Regions from separate parts of the Rhodococcus triatomae genome, predicted to be linked through region 1. Evidence: riboswitches for the same ligand, from Rfam matches in the RefSeq annotation. Region 1 holds a riboswitch; each other region holds the start of a gene.
What was found. Region 1 has a riboswitch for cobalamin ahead of G4H71_RS01360 (ABC transporter substrate-binding protein). Riboswitches for the same ligand answer to the same signal wherever they lie in the genome.
Positions count from the first base shown of each region.

Region 2: it holds a riboswitch for cobalamin, as region 1 does, so the genes downstream of both, metE (5-methyltetrahydropteroyltriglutamate--homocysteine S-methyltransferase) here and G4H71_RS01360 (ABC transporter substrate-binding protein) in region 1, are expected to answer to the same signal.
Region 3: it holds a riboswitch for cobalamin, as region 1 does, so the genes downstream of both, G4H71_RS03050 (ABC transporter substrate-binding protein) here and G4H71_RS01360 (ABC transporter substrate-binding protein) in region 1, are expected to answer to the same signal.

Region 1 is NZ_CP048814.1:284,132-294,652, forward strand. Features, by position in the region: gene G4H71_RS01315 (KasA/KasB family beta-ketoacyl-ACP synthase) at 1-519, shown strand, start outside; gene G4H71_RS01320 (acyl-CoA carboxylase subunit beta) at 624-2,057, shown strand; gene G4H71_RS01325 (DUF3145 domain-containing protein) at 2,214-2,723, opposite strand; gene G4H71_RS01330 (serine hydrolase domain-containing protein) at 2,847-3,659, opposite strand; gene G4H71_RS01335 (NDMA-dependent alcohol dehydrogenase) at 3,714-4,841, opposite strand; gene G4H71_RS01340 (hypothetical protein) at 4,961-5,113, opposite strand; gene G4H71_RS01345 (BatC protein) at 5,222-5,479, shown strand; gene G4H71_RS01350 (cupin domain-containing protein) at 5,529-6,728, shown strand; gene G4H71_RS01355 (ferredoxin family protein) at 6,725-7,663, shown strand; gene G4H71_RS01360 (ABC transporter substrate-binding protein) at 7,692-8,714, opposite strand; cobalamin riboswitch at 8,838-8,985, opposite strand; gene G4H71_RS01365 (CoA-binding protein) at 8,991-9,404, shown strand; gene G4H71_RS01370 (TauD/TfdA dioxygenase family protein) at 9,410-10,387, opposite strand; gene G4H71_RS01375 (dipeptide ABC transporter ATP-binding protein) at 10,424-10,521, opposite strand, start outside.
Region 2 is NZ_CP048814.1:1,326,350-1,336,870, reverse strand. Features, by position in the region: gene G4H71_RS06270 (TetR/AcrR family transcriptional regulator) at 1-150, shown strand, start outside; gene G4H71_RS06265 (ATP-dependent Clp protease ATP-binding subunit) at 318-2,747, shown strand; gene metE (5-methyltetrahydropteroyltriglutamate--homocysteine S-methyltransferase) at 2,950-5,214, opposite strand; cobalamin riboswitch at 5,341-5,551, opposite strand; gene G4H71_RS06255 (ABC transporter ATP-binding protein) at 5,648-6,412, opposite strand; gene G4H71_RS06250 (FecCD family ABC transporter permease) at 6,409-7,398, opposite strand; gene G4H71_RS06245 (ABC transporter substrate-binding protein) at 7,464-8,507, opposite strand; gene G4H71_RS06240 (VOC family protein) at 8,717-9,127, opposite strand; gene G4H71_RS06235 (3-deoxy-7-phosphoheptulonate synthase) at 9,436-10,521, shown strand, end outside.
Region 3 is NZ_CP048814.1:644,710-655,230, forward strand. Features, by position in the region: gene G4H71_RS03020 (SGNH/GDSL hydrolase family protein) at 1-660, opposite strand, end outside; gene G4H71_RS03025 (PucR family transcriptional regulator) at 791-2,035, shown strand; gene G4H71_RS03030 (DNA cytosine methyltransferase) at 2,315-3,409, shown strand; gene G4H71_RS03035 (NaeI family type II restriction endonuclease) at 3,612-4,685, shown strand; gene G4H71_RS03040 (NgoMIV family type II restriction endonuclease) at 4,731-5,585, shown strand; gene G4H71_RS03045 (hypothetical protein) at 5,823-6,143, opposite strand; cobalamin riboswitch at 6,205-6,394, shown strand; gene G4H71_RS03050 (ABC transporter substrate-binding protein) at 6,410-8,056, shown strand; gene G4H71_RS03055 (ABC transporter permease) at 8,069-9,010, shown strand; gene G4H71_RS03060 (ABC transporter permease) at 9,007-9,912, shown strand; gene G4H71_RS03065 (ABC transporter ATP-binding protein) at 9,909-10,521, shown strand, end outside.

The DNA of each region.
Region 1 (10,521 bases):
CTCATGGTCATCGAGACCGAGGAGCACGCCAAGGCGCGCGGAGCCACGATTCACGCCCGACTGCTCGGTGCGGGAATCACCTCGGACGGATTCCACATCGTGGCACCGGACCCGGAAGGGACCGGCGCGGCGCGCGCGATGACTCGGGCGATCGAGGTCGCAGGCCTCGCCAAGAGCGACATCGCCCACGTCAACGCACACGCGACGGCGACCCCGATCGGCGACACGGCAGAGGCCAAGGCCATCAACGCCGCTGTCGGCAATCACGCCGCCGTGTATGCACCGAAGTCCGCGTTGGGGCACTCGATCGGCGCCGTCGGTGCGCTCGAATCGGTGCTCACGGTCCTGGCGTTGCGCGACGGGGTCATTCCCCCGACGCTCAACCTCGAAAACCAGGATCCAGAGATCGACCTCGACGTCGTCGCGGGTGAGCCGCGCTACGGACAGTTCGATTTCGCACTCAACAACTCGTTCGGCTTCGGTGGGCACAACGTCGCGCTCGCCTTCGGTCGAGCCTGATCCTGCCACCCGCACGGATCGAGGGTGGTGGCCTTCCGGCAAGGCTTTCCGGAAGGCCACCGTCCCACCCGACAACTCGCAGGACACGCACTCAGGAGGACGCGATGACCATCTTGGCACCGGTGACGAAGTCCGATGCACCCACCGATCCCCGCGATCCGCTGGGCCGCCTGAGTCGTCTGTTCGACCCCGGCACCGTCTCGCTCCTCCACCCTCGTGACAAGTCCGGAGTCCTCGCCGCCGTCGGCCGCATCGACGGCGTCCGCACCGTCGCCTACGCCTCGGACGCGCAGGTCATGGGTGGCGCGATGGGTGTCGAGGGTTGCAAGCACATCGTGACGGCGATCGACACCGCCCTCGACGAGCAGGTCCCGATCGTCGGGCTCTGGCACTCGGGCGGTGCCCGGCTGGCCGAGGGCGTCGAGGCCCTCCACGCCGTCGGCCTCGTGTTCGAGGCCATGGTGCGCGCCTCCGGCCGCATCCCCCAGATTTCCGTCGTCCTCGGCTTCGCCGCGGGCGGCGCCGCCTACGGCCCCGCACTCACCGACATCGTCATCATGGCGCCGGAGGGACGAGTCTTCGTCACCGGACCGGACGTGGTGCGCAGTGTCACCGGCGAACAGGTCGACATGGAGTCCCTCGGCGGCCCGGACACCCACAGCAAGAAGTCCGGTGTCGCCCACATCGCGGCACGGGACGAATCCGACGCCCTGCACCGGGCGCGCCGTCTCGTGTCGATGTTCGCCGAGCAGGGCGAGTTCGACCTGGTGGCCGCCGAACACGGCGACACCGACCTGCGGGCACTGATGCCCGAATCCGCGAAGCGCGCCTACGACGTCAAGCCGATCGTGCACGAGTTGCTCGACAACGTCGAGGGTGAGTCCACGTTCGAGGAACTGCAGGGCAACTACGCCCGCAGCATGGTCACCGGGCTCGGCCGCATCGGTGGCCGCACCGTGGGTGTCCTCGCGAACAATCCGATCCGTCTCGGCGGCTGCCTGAACTCCGAGAGTGCGGAGAAGGCCGCGCGGTTCGTGCGGTTGTGCGACGCGTTCGGTATCCCTCTCGTCGTGCTGGTGGACGTGCCCGGATACCTGCCCGGCGTGAGCATGGAGTGGGAGGGCGTGGTGCGGCGCGGCGCCAAGTTGCTGCACGCATTCGCCGAGGCGACCGTCCCCCGGGTGACCGTGGTGACCCGCAAGATCTACGGCGGCGCCTACATCGCGATGAACTCCCGCGCACTCGGTGCCACCGCCGTGTTCGCGTGGCCGGACTCCGAGGTCGCGGTGATGGGCGCGAAGGCCGCCGTCGGCATCCTGCACAAGCGAGCCCTCGCCGCCGCCCCCGAGGAGGAGCGCGAGGCCCTGCACGACCGCCTGGCCGTCGAACACGCCGCCCTGGCGGGTGGAGTCGACCGCGCCGTGGAGATCGGAGTGGTGGACGAGGAGATCGATCCGGCGAAGACGCGCAGTGTCGTCACCGCCGCCCTCGCCGCCGCCCCCGTCCGCCGCGGCGCGCACAAGAACATCCCCCTCTGAGCACTCCCCTCTGATCTTCCCGGATGAATGGCACTTTCATCGCCTCTGAGGCGATGAAAGTGCCATTCATCCGTTCGGGATCAGGCGCGGACACGAAGAATCAGGCGCGAACGGAAAGGGAGGGAGTGACCGTGGGAGTGCAGAGGGACGGGAGTATCAGCCGACGTCGCGGCGCATCCACGTGACCTCGGCACCCTCGCTGCCGCTGCGGAACGGCTCGAGCGCGTCGTCCCAGTCCGTGCCCAGTGCGTAGTCGAGTTCTGCGCGCAGGTCGGCGGCGGTGGCCATGATCGCGCGCAGCCTCATCTCGCCCACCACGACGTCGCCGCTGGCGCTGGTGCAGCCGTGCCACAGACCCAGTTCGGGGGTGTGGCTGTAACGCTCGCCGTCCACCCCCTCACTGGGATCCTCGGTGACCTCGAAACGCAGCATGGGCCAGGCGCGCAGCGCGTTGACCAGGCGCGACGCGGTGCCGACCGGCCCTACCCACGTGGTGGTGGCACGCAGCATCCCCTCGGACGCCGGTTGCGAATTCCAGGTGAGATTCGCAGGGCTGTCCAGGGTCGCGGCCAGTGCCCACTCCACGTGTGGGCACAGCGCGGCGGGCGCGGAGTGGACATAGACCACTCCGGATGTGCTGTCCGCGAACTGTTCCGATACGCGCACGAGAGCCTCCTGCTTCGACGAGGGACGTCTTCCCCAACGACCTCGGTCGAGTGCTTCGGCTACACACGCGATATCCAGTGTGCCCCGTGTTGCCGGTGTTTCGCCAGTGAAATCGGAAAACGATCAGCGGAACTGCCGGAGAACGCCGTCGCTCACGTCCGTCCACAACGGTTTGGCCCAGTCTCCGAACGCCCGATCGGTGAGCACCACACACGACAGTTCCGCGGCCGGATCGACCCACAGGAAGGTGCCGGACTGGCCGAAGTGTCCGTACGTCCGCGGCGAGTTCTCGGTACCCGTCCAGTGCGGATGCTTCTCGGACCGGATCTCGAACGCCAGGCCCCAATCGTTCGGCTTGTGCATGCCGTAACCGGGAAGGATGCCGGCGAGCTCCGGGAACTGCACCGACGTCGCCTCCGCGAACAATTCCGTGGACACCAGCGTGGGAGCGCACAGTTCCTTCGCGAACGCGGTCAGGTCCCGCACGCTCGCCTGCGCCCCGTGGCCCGCCGGTCCGGCGAGCGCGGCCGTCTCCATCCGCAAGGGAGCGAAGACCGCCTCGGCGAGGTAGTCGGCAAAGGCGATGCCGCTCTCCTCGGCGACGAAGTCGGCGAGAACCTCGAAACCGGCGCTCGAGTAGATCCGCTTGGTGCCCGGCGCCGTCTGGACGCGGTTCTCGTCGAACGCCAGCCCCGAGGCGTGCGCGAGCAGGTGACGCACGGTCGAGCCGGGAGGACCCGCGGGCTGGTCGAGTTCGACCGCCCCCTCCTCGATCGCGACGAGGACTGCGTATCCCACGAGCAGCTTCGTCACCGAGGCCAGGGGGTACACCCGCTCGACGTCGCCGGCCTCTTCGCGTACACCGCGGCCGGTGGACACCACCGCTCCCGCGGCGTGGTCCACCGGCCACTGGGCTATCCGTTGCAGACTGTCCACGCGCACAGCCTACGAGGACGGTCGCACGCCGGGCGCGGTACCCGGATCAGGGAGTCACCAGTCCGCCTCCGTGTAGCGCACGACGCCACGGATGTTCTTGCCGTCCAGCATGTCCCGGTAGCCGTCGTTGACTTCTTCGAGCGAGTACGTGCGCGTGATCATGTCGTCGAGGTTGAGCTGCCCCGACTTGTAGAGCGCCAGCAGGTTGGGGATCTCGACCCGGGCACTGCAGCCACCGAAGACGTTGCCGCGAACCTCCTTCTGGAGCATCGACAACAGGAACAGGTTCAGCTTGACGTCCATGTCGCCCATGTTGCCCATCGCGGTGACGACGCAGCGGCCGGCCTTGCTGGTCAGGGTCAGCGCCGGATCGACGTACTCGCCCTTCATCTCACCCACGGTGATGATGGTCTTGTCGGCCATCCGCCCCTGCGTGAGGTTCATGATCGGCTCGATGGCCTCGGCGACGCTCGCGAACACGTGGGTGGCGCCGAACTTCACGGCCTGATCGCGCTTGAACGCCACCGGGTCGATCGCGAACACCTCGCGCGCACCGGACGCGACCGCCCCCTGGAGGGCGCTCATCCCGACGCCACCGACCCCGATGATCGCGACGGACTCGCCCGCCTTCACCTCGGCGATGTTGGTCGCCGAACCCCATCCGGTGGGTACGCCGCATCCCACCAGCGCGGCGACCTCGAACGGGATGTCCTTGTCGATCTTCACCACCGAACTCTGGTGCACCGTCATGTACGGAGAAAACGTCCCGAGCAGGCACATCGGAATCACGTTCTCGCCGCGGGCCTGAATCCGGTAGGTGCCGTCGGAGATCGCGAGCCCGCTGAGCAGCCCGGCCCCCAGATCGCAGAGGTTCTGATGCCCGGCGGAACAGGAAGGACATTTCCCGCACGCGGGAATGAAGGAGAGGACGACGTGGTCGCCGACCTCGAGATCCTCCACGCCCGGGCCGATCTTCGTGACGACACCGGCCCCTTCGTGTCCGCCCATCACGGGGAAGGACGGCATCGGCGTGGCACCGGTGACGAGGTGGTGATCGGAGTGGCACATTCCGGCCGCTTCCATCCGCAGCTGCACCTCGCCGGCGACGGGATCACCGAGTTCGATCTCCTCCACGGACCACTGCTCGTTCAGGCCCCAAAGAATTGCACCCTTGGTCTTCACGTCACTCCAACCCTTCATTCATGTCTACGCATGCGTGTGACTGTGACCTTAGACACGAATGAGGAAAATTGGAACACGTTCTACATAGCGAGTTGTCTTTCGTTCGGGTCCGCCACGGTTCACCGCGGGTGTCGGCGTCCGGTGACGTCGTACAGATGACGGATCGGGTCGCGCACGTGGGCGGCGTACTCGAGCGCGGACCAGGTTCCCTCGTCGGGGCGGACGGTGTGACCCGGCAGCGACAGGACCTCGCGAGCCGGACGAATCGGCACACGATGTTTGACCTGCCGCTGCCGGAGGCATTCTCGGTGAGTGCAGCGGCCCGCGCTGCGACCTGGGACGACAGACCCCACGACCCGAGAGTCGACGAGAGGATTCCGATGGCGATCAACGACGACGACATCACCACGAGCGGACCGGCAGGCGGCGAGGGTCCGGCGGACGGCGGCTCCAACCCCGGCGGCCACGACGGCGGTGCCGACGGTGCGGCTGCGGCCGGCGAGGGCCCGGCGGACGGCGGATCGAACCCGGAGGGACACGACGGCGGCGCCGACGGCACCGCGAACCAGGGTGAGGGTCCGGCGGACGGCGGATCGAACCCGGACGGTCACGACGGCGGCGCCGACGGGACGGCGTGAGCTGAACACCCCCGTCCCGCACCGGCAGCCGAGTGCGCTCGGTCGCTGCGTGGCGGTCGGCCGCGCCGAGTTCGCGGAGCGCCATTGGGATCGCGCTCCCGTGCTCTCGCGTGCGGCCGACCTGCCGCGCGACTACCTCGATCTCCTCTCCCCCGACGCGATCGACGAGTTGATCGCCGAACGGGGGGTGCGTACCCCGTTTCTGCGGATGGCTCGGGACGGCACGGTTCTGGACCGTGGATGTTTCACGCGCTCGGGCGGATTCGGCGCAGAGATGCCCGACCAGATCGACTCCGCAGGAGTGTTCACCGAGTTCTCCGCGGGTGCCACCATCGTGTTGCAGGGCCTTCACCGATTGTGGCCACCGATCATCGACTTCGTCCGCGCGCTCGTCGACGACATCGGCCATCCGGTCCAGGCGAACGCCTACGTCACGCCGCCGAGCAGCCGTGGATTCGACCCCCACTACGACACCCACGACGTCTTCGTGCTGCAGGTGGCCGGCACGAAGGAATGGGTCGTGCATCCGCCGGTGCAGGAACTGCCGCTCCCCGGCCAGCCGTGGACGGCGCACCGTTCGGGTGTCGCGGCCGCCGCACGCGTCGAACCCTTCCTGAGCGCGACACTCGAGCCGGGTGACGCGCTGTATCTGCCACGCGGCTGGATCCACTCCGCACGCGCCCGGGGCGAGACCTCCGTTCACCTGACGATCGGGGTGGCCCCGACCACTCGTCACGACGTGGTGCGCATCCTCGCCGACGCGCTCGGTGAGGACGTGGAGCTACGTCGCGCTCTCCCGTTGGGCACCGACCACACAGATGCCACGGCGGTGGCCGGCGAAATCGCCCGGACGATCGAGCTCGTCGGTCGGCGCCTCGGTCACCCGCCGGAGGAGCCGTCGCTGGTCGAATCCGTGGCCGCCGCCGTCGGCGATCGGTTCGTCGCACTCACCAGACCTGCTCCGGTCCGTCCGCTCGCCACCCTCGAGGCGATCGCGGCATTCGATGCGGGCACGACCGTGCGGTGGCGGTCGGCACTGCACGGCACTGTCACGACCTCGAGCGACGCGGTGTCGCTGGCGCTGCCGGACCGGACGATCACCCTTCCGCCGGAGTGTGCCTCGGCTGTCGAGACGATCGCGGGCGGGGGTCGGGTCTGCGCTCGCGACCTGCCCGGGCTTTCGGTCGAGGACGGTGTGGTCGTGCTGCGCAGGCTCCTGCGCGAGGGTGTGGTGGTACCCACAGGATGAACGATTCCGAATGGCGTCCGTGTAGCGACAACGCCCTGAGCCGAGGAGACCCACTCGCCGGGACCGGCTCGCGTGGCCTGCACTGGCTGTTGGTGGAACTGTCCGGACCATGGGGCTTCTCCGCGTTCCTGGACTCCCCGGCGACGATCGATCCGGAGATCGGCCGTGCGCTGGTACGGCGGGCCGAGTCGGCGGGTATGCGCATCGTCGGTATCCGCCGACCGGGGCGCAGGCAGGCGGAGCCGCGCTGGCGCTGGGCGATCGCCGACTCCCGACCGGGACACGAATCCCTGTACCGGGGCGAGGTTTCCGATCCGACCGAACTCCTGGACGTTCCGCTCGACGGTTCGGCGGGCACTCTGTCCCACGAGCCGATCGTCGCCGTCTGCGCCCACGGCAAGCACGACCGCTGCTGCGCCGTGCGGGGCCGATCCGCCGCGGCCGACATCGCCCGCCGCTATCCGGAGCTGACCTGGGAGTGCTCGCATCTCGGTGGCGACCGCTTCGCCGCCACGATGATTCTCCTGCCACATGGGCTCTACTACGGCCGGGTCGATGCCGCCGACGATCCCGCGGACCTCGTACACCGGTATCTGCGGGGGAGCCTGGACGATCGCTACCTGCGCGGACGCAGCTCGCTGCCGGAGGTCGTCCAGGCCGCCCAACACCACGCGCGGGCGGTGACCGGCGAGGACCGGATCGATGCGCTCGCCCCCGTGTCCGTCACGGCGAGCGACGACGAGTACGTCGTGGTCCTGCGACACGGCGAAGGCCGAGTGGCGGTTCGGCTCGCGGAGACCCTGTCCGAGCCCATCCTGTCGACCTGCTCGGCGCGAGTTCCCGGCCGTGTCCGGCAGTTCCGCCTCGTCGCTCTCGCCGAGGACGGCACCGAAGGCATGGGGACCGGAGCCGACGGCACGGGGGAAAACGGCTGACGCACTCGTCGTTCACCGGGACGATCGGTCAGTAGCCCGCCGAACGCAGCCCCTCTGCCAGCTTCTCGACGGCATCGACTTCGCGGATTCCGGGGTCCAGCTCGGAGCCGGTGAGGACGACGTATCGTTGACCCCGCACCGCATCCAGCTGCGCCGTCACGGGATTCGATTCGAGGAATGCGATCTTCGTGTCCAAGGCGTCACCGTCGACGCGGACGCGGCTGAGATCGCCGAGAACCAGCACATCGGGATTCCGGTCCGCGACCGCCTCCCAGTTGACCTCCGGCCAGTCGTCACGGGTGTCGGCGAAGACGTTGATCGCACCGGTCTCCGCGGCGTAGAGACCCGGTGCCGAGCAGCAACCGGCCATGTACGGCGCATCGATACCCGAGAACCAGAAGGCCACCGTCGGTTCCTGTCCGTCGGCGCGGTCGGCACCCGCGGTCGCGGTGTCCATCCGGGATTGCAGCGACGAGACGAGTTCCGCGCCACGTTCCTGGACGTCGAAGACGGCCGCGAGTTCGCGGATCTCCCGGTAGAGCGTGTCGATGGTCAGGGGCGCGGTGCGCGAGACATTCTCTCCGTCGACATCGGCATCGGTGCACACCGACGGGGACTGGTAGGTGGGTACGCCCAGGTCCGTGAAGGTCTCCCGGTCCGCCACCACGGAGCGGGTGAAGGTGTGCGCGCTTCCGGAGGTGACCAGATCCGGTTCCGTGTCCAGGACGGTTTCGAGCGACGGGTCGTTGTCCGCAAGACGCGGCACCTGTTCGTTGTCGGCAGCCAGGTCCGGCAGGACGGGATCGAACCAGGTGGAGGTGCCCACCATGCGGTCGGCCAGACCGAGGGACAGCAGGATCTCGGTCGAGCTCTGATAGAGCGACACCGCCCGCTCCGGCGGCGCCTCGAAGGTGACGGTCTCGCCGCAGTTCTCCAGCGTGAGGGGGTAGGACGTCGCGGCGGGCTCGTCGGAGACGGTGGTGGGCCCCGAGGCCTCGTCGCCGACCGATCCACACCCCGCGACGAGGAGTGCGGCGGCCGCCACGGCGATACCGGCGGCCGGGCCGCCACGGGAGAACCGCGCCGACAGACGGCGGCGAGGTGTGAGTGGACGAGGCACGGGTGGTCCTTCGATCGGGGGCCCGGTCGCGGGGCCCGATGACGCCGGACGGTGGCGGTGCCACCGTCTCCCGCGAGCATTCGGACTTCGGGAGCTCCCCGTCACGCGGGAGACCCGTCACCGCTGCGCGTCAGCTCCGGATTCGCACCGGATTCCCTCGCAGGAGCGGGTCCACCCTATCGCGCGGCACGGCGTACCGTGGCGGAGGTGAGCACTTCATGGCAGGACCCGAAGGCAGTGTCCCTCATGCTCGACGACTGCGAGACGTGGGCCGTGGTCGGCCTGTCCGGGGACCCGGGCAAGACGGCCTACGAGATCGCTCAGCTGCTGCAGTCCCGGGGCAAGCGCATCGTCCCGATCCATCCGAGTGCGCCGACGGTGCTCGGTGAGCAGGGGTATGCGACCCTCGCCGATGTTCCGTTCCCCGTCGACGTGGTGGACGTGTTCCGCCGTTCGGAGTCCGCGGGCGAGTTCGCCGATCAGGCGGTGGCGATCGGCGCCCGCGGTGTGTGGTTCCAACTCGGGGTGGTCGACGAGGACGCGTTCTCCCGGACCACCGAGGCCGGGCTGGCCATGGTGATGGATACCTGCCCGGCCATCGAGTGGCGTCGACGCGGATAGTCCGCTCAGTTCGCGGCGAAACCCGGTAGGCGCTGCGGCTCCTCGATCACCGAGAAGTGCGCCGCGTCACCCTTGCGGATCCGGCTGGACGCTCCGCGCACGTCCACGGGGACGTCACCGGCGAGCGTCGTCCGGTGGATCTTGCGCGGGTTGGTCCCGTAGTCGGAGATCCCGTAGTGCTGAGTGGCACGGTTGTCCCAGATCGCGACGTCGCCCGGCTGCCACGCCCAGCGAACGGTGTTCTCCAGCTTCGTGATCCGATTCTGCAGCAGCTGGAAGAGCGCCGTCGTCTCCGACGGCTTGAAGCCGACGAACTCCTTGACGAAGTGCCCGAGCAGCAGCGTCTTCTCGCCGGTCTCCGGATGTACCCGGACGACGGGGTGCTCGGTCTCGAAGACGGTGCGGGTGAACTCGTTCAGGTACTTCTCCCGCCTCGCGGCGTCCTGCACCTTGTCCCGGATCGTGTTCGCGACCTCGGCGTAGTCGTATTCGTTCGAGTGCACGGCCCACAGATTCTCCACCAGCGCCTTGAGCGCGTCCGGAAGCTGCTCGTAGGCCGCGGTCGTCGACGCCCAGGTGGTGGCGCCGCCGTACTCGGGGACGGTGACGGCACGCAGGATCGACGCCTTCGGGATGCGGTCGATGAAGGTGACGTCGGTGTGCCAGCTGCTCGCGGCGGCCTCGAGGACGAGGGTCTTGTTGTCGTCCGACCTCAGGGTCGGGTGCGTCGTCGTCTGCGATCCGAGGCGTCCCGCGAACGCGTACTGGATCTCGTCGGTTAGGTGGTGCTGATCGCGGAAGAAGATCACCTTGTTCGCAGCCAACGCGTATCGGATCGCAGAGGCGGTCTCGTCGGAGATGTCGCCGGACAGGGTGATGCCGCCGATCACCGCGCCGAGGTGATGGCCGTGCTTGGCGACGGTGATTCCGCCTGCGGCATAGATGTCCTCGGCGGTGTCGGGGCGCTGTTCGAGAGTGGTCATGTGAGGTGTTCCTTTCGTCGATGCGGGGACGGGCGTTCAGTGCGAGAGGGCATCCGCGGGAAGCGGCGTGGCAGGTTCCGGCGGGGTGAGCGAGCGGGCCCGCTGCCGCACGGGATCGGGAACGGGTACCGCGT
Region 2 (10,521 bases), 1.0 Mb from region 1:
GTCGAGCGAACGGCCGCGAACCCGATGGCGGGGCTGCTGCTCTCGGCGATCGAAGGCGCCATCGTGCAGAGCCGCGCACTCGAGTCGAGTCGGCCCTTCGACGATGCGCAGACCCAGCTGCGGGTCCTGTTGGCCCACCACCTCTCCTGACGTCGGGCCGACTCACCGGCCCGAGTGACGCGAATCACGGTGCCGAAAATGCCTTCTGAGCTGCAGTTCTGCTGCCGCGCGCGACATCGGTTCTTGACGGGGAATTGATGGACCGGTTAGCACGTTAGTTGAGTCAGTAACACTCAACTTCTTCAGGAGGCTTCGGAATGCCAGCATTCTTCGGGCCCGAGGGTCCCGGCCGCATCGACATCAGCCGGCTCATGAGCCGGTCCACCCAGGAGCTCATGGGCGCCGCCGCACGTTTCGCGGCGGGCCGTGGGGACTCCGAGCTCGATGCGCTGCACGTTCTCCGCGTCATGGCGGAGCAGGATCCGGTCTCGGGCCTGATGCGGCGCGCCGGTGCGGACCCCGCCGCGGTCGCAAACTCCGCGGAGTCGCGGCTGCCCCAGGGTCGCACCCCGACGGGATTCGCCACGCCCGCTCCCGCACTGAGCCCCGCACTCAAGACCGCGCTGCTGGAGGGACACCAGCTCGCGCGAGCACTCGGCTCCACCTACATCGACCCGGAACACCTGTTCCTGGCCTTCGCCTCCGACCAGGATCACGCCGTCGGGCGGCTGCTGGCCGAGAACGGCGTGACACCCGAATCGCTGCAGCGCGCCGTCCAGGCGGGCCCGGGTGAACCGGAGGCGGCCAGCGAGACGCCCACACTGGATCAGTACGGCGTCGATCTCACCGAGCGCGCCCGCGCCGGCGAGATCGACCCGGTGATCGGTCGTGCCCTCGAAATCGAGCAGACCGTCGAGATCCTCTCCCGCCGCACCAAGAACAACCCCGTTCTCATCGGTGAGGCCGGCGTCGGCAAGACGGCGATCGTCGAGGGCCTGGCCCAGCGCATCGTCGACGAGGACGTCCCGGAGCGTCTGATCGGCAAGCGCCTCGTCCAGCTGGAGATGTCGGCCATGGTCTCCGGCACCCGCTACCGCGGCGACTTCGAGGAGCGGCTGACCAAGCTGGTCGACGAGATCACCGCGCACAAGGGCGAACTCATCGTGTTCATCGACGAGATGCACACGATCGCCGGGGCCGGTGCGGGAGCGGAAGGTGCGATGGATGCCGGAAACATCCTCAAGCCGAAGCTCGCTCGTGGGGACCTGCACATCGTGGGTGCCACCACACTCGACGAGTACCGCAAGTACATCGAGAAGGACTCCGCCCTCGAGCGCCGGTTCCAGCCGGTGATGGTCGAGGAGCCCACGGTCGAGGATGCCGTGACCATCCTGTCCGGTCTGCGCGACCGGTACGAGGAGCATCACGGGGTCCGGTACACCGACGAGGCGATCGTCGCCGCCGTCGACCTGTCGCACCGCTACATCGGCGACCGGTTCCTGCCGGACAAGGCCATCGACCTCATCGACCAGGCGGGTGCCCGGCTGTCGCTGCGGTCCCCGAAGGTGGACACCGAGGCGTTGCGGGCCGAACTCGAGCAGCTCGAGAAGGACAAGGAGCAGGCGGTCGCCGACGAGGCCTACGAGCAGGCGTCGGAGTTGCGGGACCGAATCGGCAAGCTGCAGAAGCGAATCGACGGTGCCCCGGAATCCGTGTCCGTGGACACTCCCGAGGTGACCGCGGAGCTGATCGCCGAGGTCGTCGCGCGGGCCACCGGTATCCCGGCCAGCCAGATGACGCAGGAGGAGAAGGAACGCCTGCGCCTGCTCGAGGACGAACTGCACCGCCGCGTCGTCGGCCAGGACGATGCCGTCCGGGCCATTGCCCGCGCCGTGCGCCGTTCCCGAGTCGGCATGAGCGACCCGGATCGCCCGGTCGGCAGCTTCCTGTTCCTCGGCCCGACGGGTGTCGGCAAGACCGAGCTCGCGAAGTCGCTCGCGGCGGCGCTGTTCGGTGACGAGAACAAGATGATCCGCTTCGACATGAGTGAGTTCGGCGAACGCCACACCGTCTCACGGCTCGTCGGCGCCCCTCCGGGGTACGTCGGGTACGACGAGGCGGGCCAGCTCACCGAACAGGTGCGACGCAACCCCTACTCGGTGGTGCTGCTCGACGAGATCGAGAAGGCGCATCCGGACGTGTTCAACACCCTGCTCCAGGTGCTCGACGACGGGCGGCTGACGGACGGTCACGGCCGCACGGTGGACTTCAAGAACACCGTGCTGATCATGACCAGCAACCTGGGTTCGGACATCATCTCGAGCAAGGGCGGTGCCCTCGGCTTCACCACGGGCGATGAGGCCGCGGCCGAGAAGCCGCTGCGCGACCGGGTGATGGCCCGGCTGCGCGAGTCGATGCGGCCGGAGTTCCTGAACCGGATCGACGAGATCGTGATGTTCCGCAAGCTCGACACCGATCAGCTGCATCGCATCACCGACCTCATGCTCGAGGACAGCCGGAAGCGGCTCGGTGACAAGGGCATCGAGATCACGTTCAGTGACGCCGCGGTCGACTGGATCGCCGAGCACGGGCACCAGCCCGAGTTCGGGGCCCGTCCGCTCCGCCGGTCCATCCAGCGGGTGGTCGACGATCGGATCGCCGACATGCTGCTCGACGACCTGATCCTCGAGGGCGGCAAGGTCACCGTCGACGTCGAGGACGGGGAGCTCGACCTGCAGGTCGCATAGGCGCACTCGACCTGCAAGGTCGCATGGGCGCACGGGGCGTCAGCACACGGAGGAAGGCGCGGCACCGGTGAACCGGTGCCGCGCCTTCACCTGTAGTGGGCGGGCCCGACGTCCCCCTGTCACGTCCGGCCGAAACCCCTTTGGCGGCACGATGTCACATCGGTTCGATCTGAACGAACCGATGTGACATCGTGCCAGCAGCTCACAGTTCGGCGCGGACCCGTTCGGTGGCGGCGACGAGGTTGCGCAGGGACGCTTCCACCTCTTCGTTGCCACGCGTCTTCAGGCCGCAGTCGGGGTTGACCCACAGCCGCTGTGCCGGAACCGCCTTCAGAGCAGCGCGGAGCGACTCGGCGATCTCGTCGACGCTCGGGACCCGGGGGGAGTGGATGTCGTAGACACCGGGGCCCACACCGAGATCGAAACCGACGGCGTTGAGGTCGTCGAGCACCTCCATACGCGAGCGGGCCGCCTCGATGGACGTGACGTCGGCATCGAGGCCGGCGATGGCGTCGATGACCTCACCGAACTCCGAGTAGCACAGGTGGGTGTGGATCTGTGTCGCGTCGGTGACGCCCGAGGTCGCCAGGCGGAACGACCCGACCGACCACTTCAGGTACTCCTCCTGGTCCTTCTTGCGCAGCGGAAGCAGCTCGCGCAGGGCGGGTTCGTCGACCTGGACGACGCGAGCCCCGGCGGCCTCGAGATCGATCGTCTCGTCGCGGATCGCGAGCGCGACCTGGTCGGCCGAGTCGGCCAGCGGCTGGTCGTCCCGCACGAACGACCACGCGAGGATGGTGACCGGGCCGGTGAGCATGCCCTTGACCGGCTTGTCGGTGAGGGACTGCGCGTACCGGTACCACTCGACGGTCATCGGGTGCGGCCGCTGGACATCGCCGAACAGGATCGGCGGCCGCACGCAACGGCTGCCGTAGCTCTGCACCCAGCCGTTGGCGGTGGCGAAGAAACCGTCCAGCTGCTCGGCGAAGTACTGCACCATGTCGTTGCGCTCGGGTTCCCCGTGCACCAGCACGCCGAGCCCCAGCTTCTCCTGCAGAGCAACGACATCCGCGACTTCCTGCTGCATGCGGCGGATGTACTCGGCCTCGTCGATCTCGCCCTTGCGCAGCGCGGCGCGGGCCACTCGGATCGCGGTGGTCTGCGGGTAGGACCCGATCGTGGTGGTCGGCAGGACGGGCAGCCCGAGCTTGTCGGTCTGGATCTCGCGACGTGCGTCGGCGCTCGCGCGGCCGCCGTCCGAGGAGGAGATCTCGTTCAGCCGGGCCCGCAGCGCGGCGTCGTGCAGCCGTCCGTCGTTGGCGCGGGTGGACTGCGCGGCGCGCGCGAGCGCGAACTCGTCCTCCACCTCGTCACGTCGACCGGCGAGCGCGGTGGCGAGCGCGACCACCTCGCGGACCTTCTCGGAGCCGAATGCCAGCCACGACCGCAGTGCCTTGTCCAGGCCGCTCTCGGCGTCGAGCGTGTACGGCACGTGCAGCAGCGAGCAGGAGGTGGACACGGCGAGTGATCCGGCGGAACCGAGCTGCGTGCCCAGCTGCCCCAGCGCCTTCTCCAGGTCGGTGCGCCAGATGTTGCGGCCGTCGACGACGCCGGCGACGACGTGCTTGTGCGCCAGCGCCGGCACGCCCGCCAGGTTGTCGGACCCGGCGACCAGATCGACGGCGATGCCTTCCACCCCCGTCTCCGCGAGCGCGGGCAGCGCCTCACCGAGCGAGCCGAAGTACGAGGCCAGCAGGATCGCCGGACGGGTGTCGACACCGGACAGGTGGTCGTAGGCGCGCCGGGCCGCCGCGATCTCCTCCTCGCTCCGGTCGGCGACCAACGCGGGCTCGTCGAACTGCACCCACTCGGCGCCCGCTTCGGCGAGCCGACCCAGCAGATCCGCGTACAGCGGCAGGATTTCGCCGAGGCGGCCGAGTAGCGGCTCGTTCGTGTCGACCGGCTTGGACAGCAGCAGGAACGTCACCGGGCCGACGATCACCGGACGCGCGGGAATGCCCAGAGCGAGTGCCTCACGCAGTTCGCCGAGCACCTTCGAGGCGTCGAGCGCGAACGTGGTGGACGGAGCGATCTCCGGGACGATGTAGTGGTAGTTCGTGTCGAACCACTTGGTCATCTCGAGGGGGGCGATCGTGTCGTTGCCTCGGGCCGCGGCGAAGTAGCGGTCCAGCGGATCGGCGATCCCGGCAACGCGCTCGGGCAGGGCACCGAGCATGACGGCCGTGTCGAGGACGTGGTCGTAGTACGAGAACGTGTTGACGGGCACCGAGTCGATGCCGGCATCGCGCAGTTGCGTCCACGTCCGGCGGCGCAGGCCCTCGGCGACGGATTCGAGAGTGGCGGCATCCGAACGCCCCGCCCAGTAGGACTCGACGGCCCGCTTGAGTTCGCGCTGAGGACCGATGCGCGGGGAGCCCAGCACGGTTGCTGTGAAGGTGAGTGTCACGGTGTTTCTCCAGTTGCGTAACCGAAAGGCCACCACCGGCAGACGGGTATACCTGTCGAGCCCGAATTACCCAGCCGCGATCAGGTCTACACGCCCATTCCACGAGGCGGTGGACCGCCGGATGCGGCGCATCCGACACAGCCGGCAGGTCTTCGGACTCACAGGCACCCCGGGTGTTGCTCACACTCCGGACCTACTGGCCGTCGCTTCCCAGGCAGGTGGCCCAGTGCAGATGACGGCGGTCGTTCCTGCATACCGCTGCGGGACAGTCCCGGATTCTCACCGGGTTCCCTCTCACGCACGATCGCTCGTGCGCTTCGACGCCGACGCCGGTCTTCGGGGCTCCTCACGACCGCGCCGGGCGAACCAGCTGCGTGGCCCAGCATAGCGGTAGCGGGCCCCGGCCCGGGCATGCCGTCACTCGGGCAGGCTCTCACCTGGGCCGGTACCGGACGGTCGGATAGCCGTCGGTGGGATCGGCGGTGACCGTCGCCTTGACCTGGTACACCCTGGAGACGAGGCTCTCGTCGATCACCTCGGTCGGGGTCCCGGCCGCGACGACGGCCCCCTGCTCGAGCACGATCACGCGATCGCAGAACATCGCTGCCAGATTGAGATCGTGCAATGCGACGACACTCGTCAACGGCAACTCCCGGACCAGGGCGAGGATGTCGAGTTGGTGGGCGATGTCGAGATGATTGGTGGGCTCGTCGAGGAGCAGTTCGGTCGGCTGCTGGGCGAGTGCCCGCGCGATCTGGGTGCGCTGCCGTTCACCGCCGGACAGGGTGCTCCACCGGCGTCCCCGCAGTCCGTCGGTACCGGTTGCGAGGAGCGCGGCTTCCACCGCCTCGGCGTCTCCGGCCTCGTCCGATCCGAAGATCCCACGGTGCGGGATACGTCCGAGCCGCACCACGTCCTCGACGGTGACGTCGACCTCGGTGTCGGAGTGCTGGCTGACGACGGCGATGCGCCGGGCGATCCGCGCTCTGCGCATTCCCTGCACATCCTCTCCGTCGAGTTCCACCCGGCCGGAGTCGGGCCTGCGGATTCCGGCGAGGACACGCAGCAGCGTCGACTTGCCGGATCCGTTCGGGCCGAGCAGCCCGATCGTCTCGCCCGCACCGGCGGCGAAGGTCACCGAGTCGAGGATGCTGCGGCCACCGAGCGAGAGTGAGATCCGTTCCGCGGACAGCGTCATCGGCTGCTCCGCATCCGGAACAGGATCACCGCGAACGCGGGGACACCGATGAGGGCGGTGACCACGCCGACCGGGATCTCCTGCGGCTCGAAGACGGTTCGGGCGATCGCGTCCACCCACACCATGAAGATCGCGCCGGCCAGCACGGTCGCCGGGAGCAGCCGATGGTGGCTCGGCCCGACGAGGAAACGTGCGGCGTGTGGCAGCACGAGGCCGACGAACCCGATCGCCCCGGCGGCGCTGACGAGCACCGCGGTGATGAGCGCGGTGATCGTGAAGAGGACGGCACGCACCCTGGGGACCGAGACGCCGAGCGCTGCTGCGGCGTCGTTGCCGAAGGTGAATGCGTCCAGCGCGGACGCATGGAGGTAGCAGACCACCAGCCCGACGGCGAAGACGGATGCGCACAGCGCGACGTCGTCCCATCCGGCGCCGCTGAGCGATCCGAGCAGCCAGAACAGCACGCCCCGCGTCTGTTCGGCGTCGGCGGAGGAGATGACGATGAACGAGGTGAGCGCCGAGAACAACTGGGTGCCTGCGACGCCCGCCAGGATGACGCGTGAGGTGCCGCCGCCCGCGCCCGCGGCCAGCAGCATCACCAGGGTGAACGACACCGCGGCACCGAGGAAGGCGCCGGTCGACAGCGACAGGATTCCGCCGCCGAGCCCGAGTACGACGACGAGAACCGCGCCGGTGGACGCACCCGACGAGATGCCGAGGACGAACGGATCGGCGAGCGGGTTGCGCAGCAGCGACTGCATGATCGCCCCACACAGGGCCAGCCCGGCCCCGCACACGGCGGCCAGAAGCGTTCGGGGCAGCCGCAACTGCCAGACGATCGCGTCCTGCAGCCGGGTCACTCCGGCCTCCGCGAGCCCGAGGTGTTCGAGGATGACCGCATAGACGTCGCGCACCGAAAGATCCGCCGGTCCCAGGGTGACGGCGAGCGCCACGGACAGCACCAGGACGACGAGCCCGGCGGCCATTGCCGTCGCGAAGGCAGGTCGTGCCCGGCGCCGCGGGGCGACCGGAGTGGAGGTCGCCTGGTCGATCACCCGTCCATCTCCCAGTCACGCAGTGCTGCAGCAGTTTTCTCGATTCCGTCGACCGTACGGATCGACGGGTTGAGGTCGGCGCCGTGGATCACGATGTAGCGTCCTTCGCGGACCGCCGTCAGCTGTGAGGCGACCGGATCGGATTCGAGGAACGCGATCTTGCTCTCGAGCGCGTCGCCCTCGATGCTGCGGCGACTGAGGTCCGCGAGCACCAGTGCCGTGGGGTCGCGATCGAGGATGGTCTCCCAGGAGACCTGTGGCCATTCGTCGGTGGTGTCCGCGAAGACGTTGCTCGCGCCTACCGATTCGGTGATGATCCCGGACGAGCCGCAGCACTCCGCCATATAGGGGGTGCGCAGGTCGGCGAACCAGAAGCCCAGCGACGTCCCGGCGGCGGCGATCCCGCGTGCGGCGGCATCGAACCGCTCCCGCAGTTCGGCGACGAACTCCTCGCCGCGCTCACGGACGTCGAAGATCGCCGCCAGATCCCGGATCTCCCGATGGATGGTGTCCATCGTGAGTGGTTCCGTGCGGGCGCCGTCCGCGTTGACACTGTCCGACGTCTTGCCGTCGCAGTCCGTCGGCGACAGATAGGTGGGCACACCCAGCTGGTCGAACAGGTCACGGTCGGCCACACCGCCCGGACCGAGCGTGCCGCCGAACGAGGCGGACACGAAGTCCGGTTCGGTGTCGAGCACGACCTCGAGCGAGGGCTTGTCGTCGGCGAGACGCGGAACCGTCCGGTTGTCGGCGGCCAGGTTCTCGCGGACCGGGTCCGTCCAGGTGGCGGTGCCGACCATCCGGTCCGCCAGTCCGAGCGACAGCAGAATCTCCGTGGAGCCCTGGTTCAGGGACACCGCGCGCTCGGGGGGAGCATCGATCGTCACCTCGCGGCCGCAGTTCTCCAGGGTGAGGGGGAAGTGCGAGTGCGACCCGCCGGGTGAGCTCGGCTCGTCCACCTCCGAGGAACCGGTGGAGCAGCCGGCGACGGCCAGCAGGGCAGCGGTCGTCACGGCGGTGCGACGAAGGAAGGCGTGCATGGAGGAACTCTCCTCGCTCGGGGCTCGAACGCGGAGCCGACAGCATGGATACCGTCAGCGAGCATTCGGGCTCCGCCCGAGCGGGCGTCACCGTTGCGCGTCAGCCCCGGATTCGCACCGGATTCCCTCGCCGCAGGTAGACCGCCGAAGCGGTCATCGCAGCCTATCCGGCGGACACCGCGTCGTGGTGTCGAGGGCGGTCTCGTTCCTCAGGATGCGCCGATGTTCACCATCCACGGGATCCCGAACTTGTCGGTGAGCATGCCGAAGGAGTCGCCCCACGGCGCGGTGTCGAGCCCCATCACGTCCGTCGCGTCCTCGGCGAGTGCCGTCCAGTAGCCCCGCAGCGTCGGGTCGTCGTCGCCGCTGAGGGAGACCGCGAAGTTGGTGCCCGCGGTCTGTTCCATGACCTCGGGGGTGTCGGCGCCCATGAGGATCAGCCCCAGGTCCGTGGTGAGCATCGAGTGCATGACCTTGCCTTCCTCGCCGGGGTAGTCGGTGATCCCGGCCTCGCCGAAGGTGGTCAGCTCGAGGGTCCCGCCCAGAACGGACCGGTAGAACTCCATCGCTTCTCGTGCCGAGCTACGGAAGGACAGGTAGGGGTTGAGTCGCACGGTCATCGTCGTCTCCGTCGTCCGAGGGTGGGGCCCTCGGGTGGGTGCCCGAGGGGATCCGTCTGTCTATACGGACCTCGAATACCCCCGGAAGTCATCGCCCACGCGTAACGAGCCCACCGCCGTGGGCGAGCCCTCGTGTACAGTGGCCGACGTGTCAGCGACCTATTTCTGGTTTAGCAGGCCGGCCCCGGGTGGGTCGGTCGGCGTAACCACGCGCTGACTTCTTCCACCCCGAGCCGGACAGCCGGCTCGCTGGGTTTCCATCTCATGTCGGGTCGGACTGATACAGACCACGACACCGAGAGAGAATCATGACTGCCAGCCTCGATCACCATTCTCGCGCCGACGCTGCGCGCCTCGACGACCAGCGCACGGTGAGCATCAGCCCCCTCGTCGCCCCCTCCGTGGTGCGCACCGAGTTCGCGCCCGACGACGTCGCCTCCGCCACGGTGCGGACCGGTCGTGGCGCCGCCGTCGACGTCCTGAACGGGACCGACGATCGGCTGCTGGTCGTGGTCGGCCCGTGCTCGGTACACGATCCGGTGGCCGCGATGGACTACGCCCGGCGCCTCGCCGCGAAGGCCGACGAGGTCCGCGACGACCTGCTCGTGGTGATGCGCGTCTACTTCGAGAAGCCGCGCACCACCCTGGGGTGGAAGGGCCTCCTCAACGATCCCCACCTGGACGGCACGTTCGACATCAACACGGGCCTGCGGATCGGCCGCAAGCTCCTCCTCGACATCGCCGGGCTCGGCTTGCCGACCGCCTGCGAGTTCCTGGACCCGATCATCCCGCAGTACATCGCGGACCTCACGACGTACGGCGCGATCGGCGCGCGCACGGCGGCGAGCCAGGTGCACCGCCAGCTCTCGAGCGCGCTGTCCATGCCCGTCGGTATCAAGAACGGCACCGACGGAGACGTGCAGGTGGCTGTCGACGGCACTCGTGCGGCGGCCGCCAGCCACGTCTTCCCGGGCACCGACCTGGACGGCCAGGCAGCGCTGATCCGCACCACGGGCAACCCGGACTGCCACGTGATCCTCCGGGGTGGCACCGACGGCCCCAACTACGACGCCGGGACCGTCGCCGACACGAACGCACGGCTCGCGAAGGCCGGCCTGCCCGAGCGGGTCGTCATCGACGCCAGCCACGGCAACAGCCGTAAGGATCACAACAAGCAGGTGGACGTGGTCACCGACGTCGCCGCCCGGATCGAGGGTGGCGAAGAGGGCATCGTCGGGTTGATGCTCGAGAGCTTCCTCGAAGCCGGTCGTCAGAACCTGACCCTCGGACACTCGGACGAGCTGGAGTACGGCAAGTCCATCACCGACGCCTGCATCGACTGGGCCACCACGGAGGCCCAGCTGGATCGGCTCGCGGCGGCCGTCGTGAACCGG
Region 3 (10,521 bases), 360 kb from region 1:
GACCGCGTCCATGACGCCCTGGAGGTAGTCGGCGTCGCGTGGCCACATCGGTTGACGGTCGGGGCATCCACCCGGCCGGGTGTACGTCCCGTAGCCGATGACGACGATCTCGGCGTTCGGCGCGTGAGCGCGCACCTCGTCGAGCGCCGCGCCCCACTGCGGAGCGGCGTCGTCGACGAGCGCCTGCTGCCGGTCGACGCCGTCGACGGTGGACGCGTCGGCGCACGACGTCCCGTTCGGTTCCGGGAGCGGGTTGAGGCAGCCGAGCGCGGTCGCGAACAGGTTGATGTCGTTGGCACCGATGGTGAGGGTGACGAGGTCCGTCTCCTCGCTCAGTGCGTGGATCTGCGGCGGAACGGGGCCGGAGACGGTGGCTTGCGGGCTGCTCGTGACGTGAGCGCTGCGCGCGGACGAGCACGTGACGTCGGTGAGCTGCGCGCCCAGGGACGCGGCGAGCACGGACGGATAGTTCAGATGCGAGCGCAGACAGCCGGGGCTCGTGAGGTCCTGGTCCGGGATCAGCGGCCCCGCGGCTGCCGAGTCGCCGAGCGCAACGTACTCGAGCGGCTCCGTCGGCCCCGCCGCGGCGGGGCCTGCTGCGGCGGCCAGGAGACACGCCGCGGCGGTGACGGTGTAGGCGGTTCGGCGCACGGATGGCACGGGGCTGGTCTCCTCTGGTCGGCGCCACCGTACGATCGGATTTGTCGATTCCGGAGTGGCGTGGATTACATATTCTCTGGAAAGTGACAGGTCGTCCTTGTTCGGGCGGCTCGACTATCGGGAGGAATTTGTGTCTGCAGACAAAACCATCGTGCTCGGTGGCCGGCCGCTGGCGGATCAGCTCGCCCAGCGCACCCACGCGATCGTGGCGGAGACCGTCGACACGGTGTGGACGCAGGTGCCGTTCTACCGGTCGCTGCCCGAGGAAGCCGTGCGCAGCGATGTCACCGCGATCATCCGACGTAACCTCGAGGTCTTCATCGCGAGCCTGCGGTCGCTGCGGCCACCGAGCGACGACGAATTGGTACGGGTCCGCGAGTCCGCGGGGCGACGGGCCGAGGAGCTGGTGCCGCTCGCGGAGGTACTGCACGCGTATCACCTCGGCACCGAGCACTGGTGGGCCGCGATCACCGAGCTCGCCGAGCCGGGGGATGTCGCGGACCTGGGGCGCGCGGGGGCGTTGTTGCAGACTCACCTGCAAGCGGCCACGGCTGCGGTGCTGGCCGGCTACGGGTCGGATCGGGCGACGCCAGGCGAGGACGACTCGGCGCGGCGCGCCCTGTTCCTGGCCCTGACGTCCGGGACGGACGCGACGGGGACGGCGGAGCGTGTGGGGGTCGACCTGCCGCGCCTGTACTGGGTGGCGGCGCTTCACATCGACCCCCATCCGGACGAGCAATCCGCCGAGGTCGATGCCGTCGTCGCCGAACGCCGCAAGGTGCGGCGGTTGCAGCGGGAGCTGGACAATGTCGGCCGCGACAACGCACTGAGCATGGTGACCAGCAGCGGTGGCGGAGTACTGATTCCGATCCTCGAGGCGGAGCCCGGCGTGGACGACTGGCAGAACAGTCCGCAGTACGCGCTACTGCATCGGAACCTGCGGGACATGGAACGGACGATCGGCGCCGCCGTGGTGGCAGGAGTGGCGGTGGCGGCGCCTCCGGATGTGCCGGGTGCATACGAGCAGGCGCGGGCCGTCCTGGATGTCGCCCGCCACTACGGCCGGGCCAGCGGCGCGGTGCGGCTGCGCGACGTCGCGCTCGAATACCAGCTCACCCGGCCGAGCGCCGCGACGCCGCTGCTCGCAGACCTGCTGTCCCCGTTGAACTCTCACCCCGCCGTCCTCGAGACCCTGGAGTCCTACCTCGACGCCGGCTGCGACCGCGCCGCCGCGGCAACAGCGCTGCACGTGCACCCGAACACGGTGGTCTATCGACTGCGGAAGGTCGCCACTCTCACCGGCCTGGACGTCGGCTCGGCGCCCGATCTGGTGCGGCTCGTCGCGGCGTTGGCGGCGCGGCGGGTGCGTGAGTGAGTGAGTGGTCCGCACTACGACACTGCGCGGCCTCCAACTCGTCGCGATCTGAAGCCAACCGTAGGTCGAATTTCGCGCTACCCTCGGGCGGTATCGCCCGCCCTCAAACCGGCGAGCCAGCGCTGATCCGGCGGCCACTTCACGAACCGTCGCCGCCGACACCTGGGATGGAGAGTGCAAGCGCCGTGCCATTCACTCGCTCCAGAAGCAGCCAACCGAGATGTGAGATCACTCCTGACTGGCGCGCCCAGACAGAGTTCGTCATACCCGAGCCCTACCATGAACAGCGTGCGCACACTCATCGATCTCTTCGCCGGCTGCGGGGGCATGACCAGCGGTTTCACCGCCGAGGGATTCACGTCAACACTCGCTATCGAGTTCGACCTCCATGCCGCGGCAACTTACGCTGCCAACTTCGGCGAGGATCACACACTGTGGAAAGATATCGGTGCGGTCAGAAATCAGCAGATTCCGAAGGCAGATGTGGTCATCGGCGGTCCACCGTGCCAGGGGTTCTCGAACCTAGGTTCAAGAGACGTCGACGATCCCCGCAACCAGCTATGGCGCGAGTACTTACGTGTCGTTCGTGCGGCGAACCCCAAGGTCTTCGTCATTGAGAATGTTGACCGATTCATGCGGTCGCAGGAGTTCGAGTTGCTCCTCGCCGAGGCCGACCACGGTTCACTCAAACGGTATGAGCTGTCGTACGGTCACCTCAATGCGGCAGACTTCGGCGTAGGCCAACGACGAAAGCGCACGATAGTCATCGGCTCCCGCATCGGAAAGATCGAGCTGCCTGCTGCGACGCACGCCCGCGTGCCGGATGCCCGCAACGTGGCCCCCTGGGTGACAACTCGCGAACGCATTGGCGATGCACCTGAGACACCGACCTCAACATCGCTTCCCGATTCTACTGTCAGGGTCTTCGGTGAGAATGTTCCCGGTGTCTTTAAAGGCCTCGACATCCACCTTGGACGAACACCGACACCCCTGTCCCTGCAACGTTACGACCACGTCCCGCCCGGCGGGGGTCGTTTCGATGTACCTGACCATCTCCTTCCACGGTGCTGGCGCGAAAAGCCTTCCGGCACGACCGATGTCATGGGCAGGATGCGGTGGGACATGCCATCTCATACGATTCGGACTGAGTTCTTCAAGCCCGAAAAGGGTGCATATCTGCATCCCCAGTGGGACGCCCTCGGCAAGCACCGCGTCAACCGTCCAATAACACACTACGAGGCTGCACTACTACAAGACTTTCCCGAGGATTTCCTATGGTGTGGGAGCAAAATTCAGATAGCCAAGCAGATCGGCAACGCGGTGCCCGTCGGGCTAGCTCGTGCTATAGCCAAGCACATTTCAGATTACCTGTGATGCGTCCGCACTTGCCGATTGCCTCAGCTACTCATTGGAGTCCACCACCAGCATGCTTGGACACATGACCGACAGCACAGGACTATTCGAGGTAGATACCGTTCCCAGCACAGGAGCCTCGAAGCGTCCGTCAGATGCACGAGCAACGGCAATGCGTCGCGTTCGGAATGGGTTCCGAAAGCACCCCGACCCAACGAGCCCGATGTCCACGGTTCGCTATCGGCCGAAGCAAGCTCCACCATCCCCACCGAACGACCTCGAGCATGTGGCTTCGTTCTTCGAGAGTGCTCCAGACGGCCGCGAGCGTTTCCGCTGGACCCTGAGAGACTCACTCGATGAAGCCCTCGACGGTCAACGCACCGGTCGATGGTGTTACCAACACCTCCGGAAGACGGAAAAGACCTATCTCGGAACGGCTGTCGAAATCAACCTGACTCGCGAGTTCGACATCTCGGATGGGCACGACCTCGACTGGAGGATCCTTGACACTGAAGTCGACTGCAAGTTCTCCCGCGATCTGGGAGGATGGGAAATTCCCACAGAGATGTACGTCTGTGCACACCACGGAGAGCAGTCAGCAGATTACGACCAGATTGCCCTCCTAACCTGGTTGAACGATGACACCAAAGAGTGGGCTGCTGGACTTCTTCGAATTTCCGACAGCCGCCTCCGTTGGCGGCGGGACAAGTCGGGAGCAGACGTCCGCGCCTACAATAAAGATTTCAAACGCAGAATCTCTGAGAGCTCGTTGGCAGACATCTACTGGCTATGGGGAGGGATACAGACCGATCTGCCCACGAATCTCCTCCGCCACCTACCCAAATCAACCCGTGACGAAATCCTCAAACCGGGATCGAGTGGGCAGGGTCGCGTGGACGCGCTTTTCCGCCACGTCCAGAATCGACTGATCAATCGCAATGTAGTCCTTACGGTCGGACAACAGGATGACGCGCCCAAACGGGCAAGAGACGCCCGCATACACTTGAGACCGCACGGTATTATTGTGCTCGGACACGACCGGCCACACCAGAGGATCGCCGATTCGCTAGGACTTGAGATTCCTAGTAAAGGCTCGTGGATTTCCACGCGCGTTGCCCCTGTCCCGCCTGACGACGTACGCAGCAGCTTCTTCCTCGATGAACAGTGGTGGGCACGAGCCACCGGCGACGACGAGAGCGAAGCGCCGACCTTCCCGACGAAAAAATGGGATGGGCTCCGATTCGCCCCTCCGGCCGCTACAGGAACCAGCCGAACGGATATCACATGGGCGCCGTGACCGTTCTCAGACCCGAGAGAGAGCACAATTTGGCAGGTTCAAGGCATGGATCCTAAGTTCGCGCGTACTCTCTGCGGGTACCGCGCAGGGACGGCATTGCCATCGACCTCTGACAAGGGTGATGTCAACTCGATCCGATGGGGCCGAGCGATGTTCGATGCGCTAGGTGTCGCCCACGCAACACCCGAAATCTCAGATGTCGGCACGGCACTCGAAGTCGCCGTTGTCGAGGATCTCCGCGCGCGGCGCCCCGACCTAATCGTTGATCGGTCACGTATCGCTACCGATTTCGATCAGTATCGACATCTTTCACAGCTGAAGAACTATATGTCCAGCTTTCACGATGATCTCGATCGTATCGAGATGGCAATCGCTGAAACGAAACAACTCGATACCTCGAAATCTGTAACAGCGCTACGGCGGCAGCTGAACACCATTCGGAACCATGCCGCCTCGAACCGCGGCTTTTTTTGCGCGCTGAAGGAGAACCTCGCCGAAGAGTCAATGTTGAGGACGGACATCGCCGTAACTTCCCCTCGAAGTGGCCAGCGCCTACTAGTCGCACTCAGCTCCAAATGGTCGCTGCGGACTGACCGAGCACAGGATTGCGTGTCGCAGGGAAGCAAACTCGTATCGCTGCGTAGAGGCCATATGCCACACTTCGCAGTCATCACGATGGAACCTCGTCCATCGATGCTCCGCCTGCTCACAGATGGTTCTGGATCCGTCGATTGCGTCTATCACGTTGCCTTCGGCGCCCTCAAGACCGCCGCCAACAGTCTTTCTAAGCAATCGATCCCGAGAATGCCGGAGCAGCTTGATCTACTCGACCGGATGATCAAGCAGAATCGCATCAGACCATTTTCGGCGCTCCTCGATGAGATCAATCTCCTGCCATAGTCACAACCCACGGACGTCCAGTCTGGGTTATTCCACGCAGTAAGCAGGTCATTCCCGTTGTTCACCCCTGCGGCTCCTGTACCACTAGCCAGGGGCCTCACTGAACCGTGCTGTGTGCGCTAACTATCTCCCACTCGTCAGATCCCAACCTCGCGCGCGCCGTCGCCGATGATCCGATCATTACATAGCAGGGGCAGCTCGACCCTGTGGCACCAGCGATCGCCCGGTGCGGACCCCTCAACCCATACCCACCCGCCCCTCGACCACCCCCAACGTCCGAGCAATCCGCCCATCGACATCGGCGAACGCCTCACCACCGGCCGCGAATGCCTCACGCATGGCTACGATGACCTCTTCGTACTGCCCGATGCGAGTGCGGACCACCGCAGCCTTCGCCACGTACCCGGCGGTGAGTTGTCGGCCGGTCGCGAAGTCGCCCAGGCCGGTGAGCTGGTCGAGGCGTGAGGCCTCGCTCTGCGCCTCGCGCAGCATCTCCAACATCTGATCGCAGATCCTGACGCACTGCTCGATCGCGTCGTCGTCCAAGCGAAATGTCACGGTATCCCCCCGTCGAAATCTTCCTCCCCTTGGCTGGGCATGCTACTTCAGCGCAGGTCGGCCGTATACCCGAATCCGGAGCGGATGCTAGGTTCACTTCCGCAGGGAACACCGGTGCGAATCCGGGGCTGTCCCGCAACTGTCACCGAGTAGCAGACCTTCATCCGATGGCCACGACCTCCCTGGGTTGGAAGGCCGAAGGCGAGTGTTGATCCGGGAGCCAGGACACCTGCACCGTAGTCAGGACCGAGTTCACGAGGATGAAGATGCGAGTGTTCACTCGCCGCACCCGGCAGTCTGCCGCGCGGCCACCCCACCATGCCCCCACCCCGGCCCGGCGCCGCTCGATCTTCGCGGCCGGGATGCTGGCCGTCGCGCTGGTCTTCGCCGGCTGCGCGTCCGGCGACACCGCCGACGACGCGACCGCCTCGGCGCAGCAGCTCCGAGAGGAGGGCGACGGCTCCCTGACCATCTACAACTCGTACAAGATCGCGGGCCTGGACCCGATCGGCACCGGCACGAACTGGCTGTTCGACTGGGGCATCGCGGAGAACCTGCTGCAGGTCACCGACGACGGCGACATCGAGCCGTGGCTCGCAGAGGACGTCTCCCGCGACGGCGACACCCGCTGGATCATCACCCTGCGGGACGGCGTCACCTTCCAGAACGGCAAGCCCGTCGACGCGGAGGCCGTCGCGGCCGCCCTGTCCCGCCAGATCGCCGAATCCTCCAACGCGCAGGTCTACCTCGACCCTGCGACGACCGCGACGGTCGACGACGGCAAGGTCGTGCTCACCACGCCCGAACCCAACGCGATGGTTCCCGCGGCCCTCGCCGCCCGCGACAACTCGCTGCAGATCTACGACGTCGCGGCCATGGAAGCAGCGGCAGGAGACTCAGCGCAGATCGTGAACGCCGGCGCCTACTCCGGCCCCTACGCGATCACCGAGTGGAACCCGGACAACCTCGTCCTCGCCCCCTACGCGGACCATTGGGAGGGCACTCCCCCGCTGACCGGGATCACCGTTCGCGTGGTTCCCGACGAGCAGGCCCGGCTCGCGGGCGTGCAGAGCGGGGAGGCCGACATGGCCTTCTACCCGTCCACGTCGGCGAAGCTCGAGCTCCAGGGCAACGACGACATGCACGTGCTGTCCTCCGAACTCGCTCTCCAGTCGCTGCTGGTGGAGATGAACCTGAAGGACGGGATCTTCACCGACACCGACGTGCGCAAGGCGTTCACCGCCGCCATCGACTACGAAGGCATCGCCGCGGACGTCGGCAACGGCCAGTTCGCCCCCGCGGCCGGCCTCTACCCGGACACCATGTCCTTCGCCGTAGACAACCAGGTCCACGACCTGGACGAGGCGAACCGCCTCCTCGACGAGGCGGGCTGGGTCACCGGCGGTGACGGCATCCGGGAGAAGGACGGCCAGAAGCTGGTGGTGCGCTTCGTCACCCAGGCGCAGGGACCGGAGACCAACGACGTCGCCATCGCGATGAAGGACCAGGTCTCGCGCGCCGGGTTCGACCTGCAGATCGACAACGCCGAGGACTCCGCAGCGGTGAAGAACGATCCGACGGCGTGGGAATCATCGGTGGCACTGAGCGGTTCGCTGTCCGGCACCGCGGACCCGATCCAGCCGTACCTGGTGCGCTGGACCACCGACGGCTCCTCGAATGCCCAGGGCATCAGCAACCCGGAGATCGACGCGATCGGTGAGCAGCTGCGCGGCGAGTTCGACACCGAGCGCCGGGACGAGCTGCTCGAGCGCGCACAGGAGATCCTCGTCGCCGAGCAGGCTTACGTGGTGGCCGGGACGTTCAAGTACTTCACGGTGGTGACCGGTCCGGAATGGGCCGACTACCACGTGTCGAGCGTTCGCCGGCACATCACCAGCCAGACCGGCAAGTAACACCGCCTCACGATGCGTGTCCTGGCTATCGCCCGGCGCCGCGTCGTCGAGGCGCTGATCACCCTGCTGGGTGCGAGCGTGCTCATCTGGGCGCTCATGCCGCTGGCTCCGGGCAGCCCTGCGCGAATGATCCTCGTCGCGCAGGGCATCCCGGAACCGACGCCGCAGCAGATCAGCGACCTCGAGCGGGCGCTGCACCTGGACCAGCCGTTGCTCTCGCAGTACGTGCATTGGCTGTGGGGCGCCGTGCGGGGCGATTTCGGGCTCTCCTTCGCCTCCGGGCGTCCGGTCTCGGACGAGCTCGCCGGTCGCCTCCCGGCCACCCTCACGTTGGCGGCGGCGTCCCTGGTTCTCGCACTGGTTCTCTCCGTTGCGCTCGGTGTCGCCGCCGCCCAGTTCCCCGGACGCTGGCCGGACCACGGAACCCGAGGCCTGGCACTGCTGTTCGCCTCGATCCCGGGGTTCGTCATCGCCCTGCTGCTGATCCAGGTGTTCGTAGTCGGTTTCGGCGTGGGCAAAGCCGCACTGGACGGCACCTGGCAGCAGGTGTGGATGCCCGCGCTCTGCCTGGCCGTCGGACTGTCCGACACCTGGTCGCGGCTGCTGCGCGCCAATCTCCTCGCCTTCATGGAAACACCGACCGCGCAGGTACTCGCGGCCCGGGGCGCCTCCCGCCGGCGAATCCTGTGGCGGCACGGGCTGCCCAACAGCGCGGTGCCCTCCCTGCACGCGCTGGCAGTCGGCGTCGCGATCCTCATCGGCGGAGCCACCGTGGTCGAAACCGTCTTCACCTGGCCGGGACTCGGCTCCTACGTCGTGGAGTCGGTCAAACACCGGGACCTGCCGGTGATCCAGGCGTTCACCGTGTTCGCCACCCTGTCCTACATCGTCACCAGTGTCGCCGCCGACATCGTGTCGGCCGTCGTCGACCGCAGAATCACGGTGGACGCATGACTCGAACCCGACGCCCCACTCCGGCGCCGACGACGACCACGCCGCCGCACCGAGAACAGCCCCGCGACCCACGGCGGTTCCGGCTGCCCGGCCACTCCCTTCCGCTGTCGGTCCGCGCCGGGATCGTGCTGCTCGCCGCGCTGATCCTGGTCGCGATCGTGGGTCCGTGGATCGCGCAATACCCGCCCGACGAGCCGCACTACGCGGACAAGCTCGTCGCCCCGAACGCCGAATACTGGCTCGGCACGGACCAGTACGGCCGCGACCAGTTCTCCCGGGTGGTGCACGGCCTGCGGCTGTCGTTGCTGTCGGCGTTCCTCGTCCTCGCCGGTTCCGCGACGATCAGCCTGCTGGTCGGCTTGCTGTCCGCCCTCTACGGCGGCCGCCTGGACCGGGCCGTGTCCCGCTGCATCGACATCGTCCTCGCCATCCCCGGCCTCGTTCTGGCACTGGCCGTGGTCGGGCTCCTCGGCCCGGGCTACGTCAACCTCCTGATCGCCCTGGTCATCTCCAGTTGGGCGGCCGACGCCCGGATCGCCCGGGCGCTGACTCTCGAGGCCCGCACCCGCCCCTATGTGGTGGCCGCGCGGGTCGCGGGGGTGAGCCGCCCGGCGATCGGGGTCCGGCATCTGATGCCCGCGGTGTTTCCGCAATTCCTCATCGTCACCACGCTGCGCCTCGGCGGAATCGTCGTCTCACTGGCCGGATTGTCGTTCCTGGGGCTCGGGGTGCAGATGCCGGAAGCCGAACTCGGTGCCATGCTCGGCGACGCCCGCCGATTCCTCACCGCCGCACCGTGGCTCCTCCTCGCACCGTCGCTGGCGATCCTCGCGATGGCGACTGCGGCCAATCTCATCGCCGAGGGCATGCAGAGCAGGCGCGGGATGGGGGCCGTCCGATGAGCGCCCCGATCGTCGAGATCCGCGGGCTCACCGTCTCGTTCGGCGACGAGCCTCCGGTTCTCCACGACATCGACCTCACCGTCCGACGCGGCGAGACCGTCGCAGTGGTGGGTCCGAGCGGAAGCGGCAAGACCACCGTGGTCCGCGCGATCCTCGGAATGCTCGACGCCTCGGCGCGCGTCGGCGGCTCCGTCGTCGTGGACGGCGTCGACCTCACCGGTTGCACCGAACGCGAACGACGGGACCTACGAGGATCCGTCGTCGGGTACGTGAGCCAGGACCCGTTCGGCGCGATGGACCCGATCATGGACGTGGGCACCAACATCGCCCAGGCATGGCGGATCAAGAAGCGCCCGGTCCCGGACGGCCGCATCGTTGCCGATCTCGCCGCGGTGGACATCGCCGACGCCTCCGCTCGGGTGCGCGAGCGCCCCTTCACCTGGTCCGGCGGGATGCTGCAACGGGGATCGGTGGTGACTGCCCGCGCCCTGGAGCCGAAGCTGGTCCTGGCGGACGAGCCGACGTCCGCACTCGACGAGGCCAACGCCCACCGGGTGATGGCGACGCTCACCGACGGTGCGGCGGCGCTGCTGATCGTCAGCCACGACC